2 regions of the Peribacillus sp. 05N428 genome follow, and region 1 is predicted to be linked to the other one. Evidence: riboswitches for the same ligand, from Rfam matches in the RefSeq annotation. Region 1 holds a riboswitch; the other holds the start of a gene.
What was found. A riboswitch is a leader RNA that binds a small molecule or an ion and turns the genes downstream of it on or off. The one in region 1 is predicted to bind S-adenosylmethionine.

Region 1 (4,428 bases):
ACCGAGTTTTCCCCCCATATTCAACATCAATTCCCTTCGTTCCACCATTGGATTAGCTGCTACATCTTTTCCGCTGATGCGAAGCAGGTCAAACGCTATAAACCGACATGGGGAAAAACGGGCATTTTCTGAAATTAAGGATTGTTTCCCAAGGCGTCCTCGCCACTGTATTTGAAAAAAGTCCGCTTTCGCTTGATTGGTAAGCCAGACCAATTCTCCATCTAACTGAAGCGGGAGATAATCTTCCAGGTCCAGGTCTTTGATGTAAGCAATGATTTCTGGGAATTGAGGTGATAATTCCTTTTCATTTCGACTCGAAATGCTTATGGTATCGGATTCTATCGTTAATATAGCCCTAAAGCCGTCATATTTGACTTCATAACGCCAATCCTTGGAGTTGGGGGCTTCAGGGTAATAGGTAGGCAGCATCGGTTTCATATTTGTATTTACCTCCGCAAATAATTGATAACATTATTTTGCCAAAAAAACGAAGTGTTACAGTTGGCAATTGTTTTTTCGGTTTTTTTTGAACAAAGGGGAATAATAAAATTGTTCTTCTCATCAAAAATAAGTTATGAGGTGACGAATATGCATACGATGTGGAAGGGAAGCATATCATTCGGCTTGGTGAACATTCCGATCAAACTTCATGCTGCAACGGAGGATAAGGATATATCTTTAAGGACGTTGCATAAGGAATGTCATACACCGATTAAATACGAGAAGGTTTGTCCAGTATGCGAGAAAGAAGTGGGGAAGGATGATATAGTCCGCGCTTTTGAGTATACAAAGGGAAAGTTTGTTGTATTGGAAGACAATGAACTAGAACAACTGAAAAAACAAAACGAAGAAAAAGCCGTGGAAATCGTGGATTTTGTTAAAATTGAAGAAATAGATCCCATTTATTTTAACCGGAGTTATTACATGTCCCCAAATGACGGGGGGATAAAAGCTTATTCCCTTTTGAGGCAGGCCCTCAAGGAATCGAATAAGGTGGGGTTGGCAAAAATCATCATTCGATCCAAAGAACAAATGGCGGTAATCCGAGTCGTTGATAATACCTTGGTTATGGAAACGATTCATTATCCGGATGAAGTCCGCTCCACAGCGGATGTTCCGAATATCCCTGCCAATGATACCATAGTAAAAAAAGAAATCGATACTGCCGTATTATTGATAGATCAATTAACGACTACTTTCGATCCGACAAAATACACCGATGACTATCGAACCGCGTTACTAGAATTGATTGAATCAAAGAAAACGGGACAGACGACGATTACAGCGAAAACAAAAGAACCAGTTTCCAACAATGTAACTGATTTAATGGAGGCATTACAGGCATCCATAGACCGTACAAAACATGATGAACCGGAAAAGAAAAAGACGACCCGAAAGAAAGCGGCACCGAAAAAAAAGAAACAAGCGTAAACAGGAAGCTGAGCGGAAGACGGATGATGTCGCTCGGCTTTCTGCTTGTTTTTGCAAGGAATCAGGCTTCTAATAAGGAAATGAAAGGGACTTGATAAGGAGGGAAGGAAAGTACAAATAGGTGAGTCGATCAAGATGCAAGAAACTGAATGGAATTACAGGGAATTAGTGGATATTAATGAAAGCAAAAAAAATTCGCTCCCTAAAGAGCGACAATGAGGAATTCAATCGTGAAAATCAACATATAGGCGAACGGTTGTAGTTTTCGACTATATATTGTGTTCATATTCTACCATATTTAATTCTGAAATAGCAACTAAATTACTGAAACTAACCTATGAATTTTTCTGGAAATCAATGATATTTCGCCCATTAACTGCTCATATGGCTTTTTCATTTCATATACATATAAAAAGGTACTGAATAAAATGGATTTTTAGTATAATTTATACATATAGGATGATATAAATTTAATATGAATGGAAGATGCAAAATGGAAAATGGAAAAATCAAATCACTACATGCGGGGAAGCCGAAACATGAAATTTTTTCGAATATCGATATCTTTTCAGCCATGGATAAACAAGCACAGAATAATTTGACAGTGACTAAAGCTGGCATAATCGGCGATGGTGTCGGTAATGTAAAGTTCCATGGAGGTCCTGATCGGGCTTTGTGCTTTTACCCATTTGAGCATTATTCATTATGGAATGAAAAATTCTCTAAAAAGCTGGATATCCCTGCATTCGGTGAAAATTTAACTATAGCGGGGATGAGGGAAGAAACAACGTATATCGGCGATATTTATCAAATAGGCGATGTGATTGTTCAAATTAACCAAGGGAGGATACCTTGTTCGACCATTTCCTTCTTCAATCAAGAACCTAAGTTTTTGGAACGCGTGCTGAAAACGAGTTTCACTGGTTATTTTGCAAGAGTACTTCAAGAAGGAACGATAAATAAACAAAACGAGATTGTGCTAATAGATCGTCTACAAGAAAAAATTTCTGTCCATTACGCAGCAGAGGTCATCCTTCATAAACGGGATGGGCTGGAAGGTGCTAAGGCTTTACTTACACTAGACTCGTTAGCGGAAGACTGGAAACAAAGGATCTTGAAGAGGGTTCAAGCAGCAAAAAATTGAATGATTTTTGCAAAAGTGAAAAAAATGTCGATCAGGTATTGAAATTGACAGATTATTAATGTAAATTAAATATAATCAAATTTTGAAATCTTATGAAAATTATATAAATGGATCTTATCGAGAGAGGTGGAGGGACTGGCCCGAAGAAACCTCAGCAACCAGCTTAGGCAAAGGTGCTAAATCCAGCAAGCAGAGCTTGATAGATGAGGAGAATGTTTCAAAAACCTTCTTCTTTGAGAAGGTTTTTTTTCCTTTTCTCTCATACTCATAGACTACTACAAAAACAGGATTGTTTTTGAGAGAGGGTGTAATGATGAATTTTCGTAAAGAATTAAAAGAAAGAATGCTGATTGGAGAAGGGGCAATGGGGACCTTGCTTTACTCTAATGGCATTGATCAATGTTATGAGGAATTAAACTGTACGAACCCAGATCAAATAGAGTCCATCCATCGAGCCTATCTGGAAGCTGGTGCAGATATCCTTCAATCGAATACATACGGAGCCAATTTCAATAAATTGAAGCGGTATGGACTTGAAGATGAAGTGAGCAGAATCAATCGCCAGGGAGTTATTCTTGCTAAAAAAGCGGCAAAAGGAAAAGCATACGTCTTCGGTACCATAGGGGCCCAGCGGAGTATCAGGAAATCGGATTTAAGCATGGAAGAGATAAAACGGGGTTTTCGTGAACAGCTATACAGTCTGTTGATGGAAAATCCTGATGGGATTCTCCTGGAAACATTTTATGACCTGGAAGAACTGGAAACCGTCCTGCAAATCGTTAAAAATGAAACGGGACTGCCGATTATCGCAAATGTCTCGATGCATGAACTGGGTAATCTTCAAAGTGGAATCCATTTAAATGAAGCCTTTCAAAAACTCGAGCAATTGGGTGCCGATGTGGTTGGTGTAAATTGCCGCCTCGGACCACATCATATGATTCGGGCCTTGGAAGAAGTGAGTTTGCCAAAGCAAGCATCGATTGCCATTTACCCTAACGCCAGCCTGCCGGATTATGTCGATGGGAGGCTCGTTTATAAAGCTGTGCCGGAATATTTCGGTTCTAGTGCCCTGGAACTTCGTGAGCAAGGCGCCGCGATCATAGGAGGGTGCTGTGGAACGACTCCACTGCATATTCAAGCTGTAAAGCATGCAATTGGAAGTTTGGCTCCCGTGAAAGAGAAATTTACGAAATCCCGTGAAATAGAAGTAATTGAAGTGAACGATAGGGAATTGGAACTTCCCCTTTACGAAAAAGCCAAAACGGAACGGACGATTCTTGTTGAGCTTGATCCACCGAAAAAGCTAGGGATAGAGAGCTTCATGACTGGTGCTGAGGTTTTGAAAAAAGCAGGGGTCGATTCCATTACATTAGCGGACAATTCACTTGCCTCACCAAGGATATCGAATGATGCACTGGCTAATTTACTGAAGAACCAATTGAATATAAATCCGATGGTGCATATAACATGCCGAGATCGAAATTTGATTGGCCTGCAGTCACATTTAATGGGTCTGCAGACGGTAGGGCTGAACGAAATATTGATCATCACCGGAGACCCTTCAAAAATTGGGGACTTCCCGGGTGCCACTTCGGTTTATGATTTATCTTCCTTTGACCTGATAAGCATGGTCAAACAATTTAATGAAGGTCTTTCCTATTCCGGTCAAAGTTTGGGGCAACGGGCAAATTTTAAAATTGCGGCAGCTTTTAATCCCAATGTGAAATATCTGGATAAAGCCGTACTGAGAATGGAAAAGAAGATTGCCTGCGGTGCTCAATCCTTTTTGACACAGCCAATTTATTCCGTGGAGCAAATCGAAGAAGTATATGAAGCGACAAAACATCTAGAAA
Region 2 (4,428 bases), on a different contig from region 1:
AAAATGGAGTCATGATAAAACCCTCCCCTGATAATTTTTTAAACCTTGCCAACAAATAAAAGGAGATCCACAGCAGAACTATCTTCATAAAAAAATTATGAATAGATCTGTTGTGAATCTCCTAGTCTCCGTCACATATATTAACTTGTACTGTAAAATATACTAGGTTATGAAAACGCTGTCAATAATTTGTGAGAAATTAATCTATTTTTTCTGTAATTTTTTTCAATTTTTCCCAATTAGACGATATCCCATAATTCAGTTTTTGAAGTGGTGATTGACGAGGCGCCGGCATCAAGTGCATTCAGGACTTCATCCGAGGTACGTATGAGGCCGCCTGCAAAAATCGGTGTCTGCAATCTTTCCTTCACTTCTTTTATCATCCATGGCATGGCGCCCGGCAATACTTCGATATAATCCGGCTTTGTTTTCTGCACCAGCTTATAACTTTTCTCAAGCGCGTGTGAGTCTATTAAAAAGATTCGCTGGATGGCAATGACCCCCTTTTGCTTCGCCTTCAATATAACGCTTGATTTAGTCGAAATCAGCCCATAGGGGTTATATTCCTGACAAATGAATTCCGTCGCGTACTCATCACTTCTTATGCCATGGATCAAATCGACATGATAAATCATTTTCTTATTATGCTGCTTTGCCATCATACTTACATTTTTCAATTGTGAGATATGCAAATCAAGAAACACACCTATTTCATAGGAACTTTCTAGAAATCTTTCGAAATCCTTCATGCTTGCTGAAGCAGGCAAAATCTTCTGATCCATCATTATCCTCCTCATTCCCAGAAAAACTCAAAACTTCAAGTCATTTAGTATATTTTAAAGAGCTTGATTTATCAAACACATTTTTTTCATGAACCATGTCATCTTAACACTATCATACCTGGCAAACCCTTTATAGGTTACGGCTAAGGATATATGTAAAATATCCCCTTAAATCATATAGAAAGATTCATTTTCAATGCACCTTCGGCGAGTTCATACGATTTAATTGTGCCAATCGGAATTTTCCTCACGATGCTCCAAGCATTAACATTCATTTTGATTGCTCTTTTTTCATATTCAAAAAATGGCGGTCTGTTAAATATCCTTTGGTTGATGAAATTCCTGTCAACGGGTTCCATTTCCACTAATTCAAATGAAATCGTTCTTTTTTCCACATGAACCGGTTTTAATGTAATCCGGAAAGCCACGTTTTTCTTAAACATCATTTTTTTCACTTCCATCATTCCGGAAAGCACAATATGCCTTGGCGTAATCTCGACTTTAATATCCTGACCAGATGATTTCATTCTTATGATTCTCTCTATCATGGCTTCAGTTACCGTAATCGGTATGCCATTTTTGAATGGACTCATCCTTGCATCCCCTCCCCACTCAAAGCATATGCCGGATTCCCTGATGCCGTTAACATTTCAGCCCAGATTAATAAACGGTATATTCGAAATATTCCAGCTCCACCCCTTGACCTTCATAAAAACTACCTGTATAGTCATAGTTAATTTAATAGACAACTCTTATCCAGAGAGGTGGAGGGACTGGCCCTTTGATGCCTCAGCAACAGACTGATCTTGTACTGTGCTAATTCCAGAAGTGTAAAAACTTGAAGATAAGAAGAGTATATAGCTTTGTTGCCAACACCTCTTCTTATTTTTAAGGAGAGGTTTTTTATTTTTAAAAGGAAAGAAGGAATCAACATGTCAATCACATTAACGAAAGCACCATTCAGGGCGGACCACGTCGGAAGTTTATTAAGACCGGAACGTTTACATATTGCCAGAAAGGACTTTAAGGAAGGTACCATTTCAGCTGAGCGGCTTCGTGAAATTGAAACTGAAGAAATCAAACGGATCGTCGATAAACAAATTGAAGTTGGTTTAGAGGCCGTTACGGACGGTGAGTTCAGACGAACATGGTGGCACTTTGACTTCCTCGAACATTTAAATGGCATCGAGGGATATGTAACTGAAAAAGGCCTCACATTCGATGGTGTGGAAACAGAGAGATATAATGTTCGCAATACCGGGAAGGTTTCATTCAACCCTGAACATCCCTTCATTCGTGATTTCATTGAATTGAACAAAATAGTGAACGGACGTGCCGTTGCCAAGCAAACCATCCCCAGTCCGAATCAATTATTTGCTGCAGGCATTCATAATGAAGACGTCTACCCTGATATCGAAGACTATGCAAATGATATCATCAAAGCCTATCAGCATGCTTTGAAAGCCTTTTATGAAGCAGGTGTGCGTTATCTTCAATTGGATGATGTATATATTGCCAGACTTTCAGCTCCGGATTTCCAGTTCAAGGATGGAAAATATACGAGGGAACAATTAATTGATCTTGCACTTCGGGTCATTAATGGCGCATTGGAAGGCAAACCAGAAGACCTTATCGTCACTACCCACCTATGTCGCGGAAACTACCAGTCGACATGGGCGTTTGAAGGAAGCTATGCCCGTATCGCCCCAACTTTATTGGCAAAAGAAAAAGTGGATGGATTCTTCTTGGAATATGATGATCAACGCTCAGGGGATTTCAAACCATTGGAATACATTCCAAATGGCGGTGCACGGGTCGTACTGGGTGTCGTCACTTCAAAAAATGGGGAAATCGAGGACAAGGAAGCTGTTAAGGCACGCATTAAAGAAGCATCGCACTTCGTTCCGCTCGAACAATTATGCTTAAGCCCTCAATGCGGCTTCGCCTCCACACATCACGGCAACAAGCTAACCGAAGCACAGCAATGGGAAAAACTGAAATTCGTCGTTGATGTAGCAAAAGAAGTATGGGAATGATTCATCCTTAAATGTAAAGTAAAAGCTAGGCATTAGGAAGGCCTAGCTTTTCTTCAAAACAACTCAATAAAATGTTTTGCCGTTTTGGAAAGATAACGATCTTGTCTAAAAACCAAGGCTATATTCGATTGAATTGAAGAATCGATAATATCCAGCACTTTCACTCCTTTTATAATATGGGGTGAAACAGCTGATTTTGGAACAATACTCGCCCCAACTCCAGCTGCAACCAGAGAGAGCAGAACATTTACATCATGGCATTCGCATAAAATATTTAGCTGTATTTCCCGCTTTTTAAATTCCTCGATAATTTCCTCGTAAATACCTGGTCCTTTTTCCCTATGCACTAAAAGCAATGGGATGTTTTCAATATCCTTTAAATGAACCCTATCCTTCGAAGTGAAGCTGTCCCAATCCTCAGGTACAACAAAAACATTGGGCACTTGTCCTAAGTTCAAACTGGAAAGACCCTTCATCTCGACAGGTAAATGAACAATGGCAAGTTCGATATCCTGATTCTCCAAATAATTACTTATTTCATATGGATCTCCTGCGAATATTTTAAAGGAAACTGAAGGATATTTTTTCTTGAAACTATTAATTTTATCAGGTAAATAAGACATATACGCAAGTACGGAACCTACTGAAAGTGTACCTTTAATTCCCTCACCCGTTTCCTTCACTTCGAGCAAGGAGTCCTCGAAATATTGCAGCATATCCTTAGCCTTCTCGTAAAGTACCCTCCCAGCTTCGGTCAACTCCATACTTTTACCGTTCCTTTTTCGCTCAAGTAAAGTAGTCCCTAATTCTTCTTCCATAAGGCGGAGCTGCTGGCTTAATGGCGGCTGTGACATATTCAACTTTTTGGCTGCACGGGAAACCTGGCCTTCTTCTGCAAGAATGAGAAAATATCGTAATTGTCTAATATCCATATTGGCACCTCTGATATATATGTATATCGTATATAAACTTAATTATATAGATATTTTAAATATGATACAAACAGCAGTAAAATATATTTGTTTACAACATAAAGGGGTGTTCAAAATGGAGAAATTCAAGGATCTAAACAAAAGCTTCATCAATGGGGAATGGATGGAAGGCTTAAGTCAACGCAGATATAATATTTTAAACCCATACAATAATGCCGTGATTTCAAATGTGAGCTTGGCTACATCAAAACAGCTCGAAGAATCATTTGAAATAGCAAAGAATGCTCAAAAAGGTTGGGCAAAAACATCAGCCGAAAAACGTCGTCAGGTCCTGCTTAAAGTTGGTGAATTCCTGCAGGAAAACCGGAATGAAATCGTTGAAATGATTTCCCGTGAAACAGGCGGATCGCTTATTAAAGCAAACGTTGAATTTCAGCTTACTATGGAAATAGTCGAAGAATCTACTAACATGGTGGATGAAATATATCAAATGCATGAGGTTCCGTCAGCTATAGAGCATAAAGTCAATCATATACATCGTCTGCCACTAGGAGTTATCTCTTCAATATCTCCGTTTAACTTTCCGATGAACTTGTCAATGAGAACCATCGCACCAGCCATTGCATTAGGAAATGCAGTCGTTCATAAACCGGACGTTCAAGTTGGATTTACTGGAGG

Region 2: linked by a shared signal. The riboswitch ahead of AC1DIV_RS24550 (5-methyltetrahydropteroyltriglutamate--homocysteine S-methyltransferase) and the one ahead of AC1DIV_RS17685 (bifunctional homocysteine S-methyltransferase/methylenetetrahydrofolate reductase) in region 1 are both predicted to bind S-adenosylmethionine.

Annotation. Positions count from the first base shown of each region.
Region 1 covers NZ_JBFTMS010000019.1:61,975-66,402, forward strand. Annotated here, with positions in the region: gene ligD (DNA ligase D) at 1-438, opposite strand, end outside; gene ku (non-homologous end joining protein Ku) at 589-1,431, shown strand; gene AC1DIV_RS17680 (MOSC domain-containing protein) at 1,925-2,575, shown strand; SAM riboswitch class I at 2,687-2,785, shown strand; gene AC1DIV_RS17685 (bifunctional homocysteine S-methyltransferase/methylenetetrahydrofolate reductase) at 2,889-4,428, shown strand, end outside.
Region 2 covers NZ_JBFTMS010000041.1:18,639-23,066, reverse strand. Annotated here, with positions in the region: gene AC1DIV_RS24565 (MIP/aquaporin family protein) at 1-13, opposite strand, end outside; gene AC1DIV_RS24560 (glycerol-3-phosphate responsive antiterminator) at 240-782, opposite strand; gene AC1DIV_RS24555 (hypothetical protein) at 956-1,375, opposite strand; SAM riboswitch class I at 1,532-1,633, shown strand; gene AC1DIV_RS24550 (5-methyltetrahydropteroyltriglutamate--homocysteine S-methyltransferase) at 1,715-2,818, shown strand; gene AC1DIV_RS24545 (LysR family transcriptional regulator) at 2,872-3,750, opposite strand; gene AC1DIV_RS24540 (aldehyde dehydrogenase family protein) at 3,866-4,428, shown strand, end outside.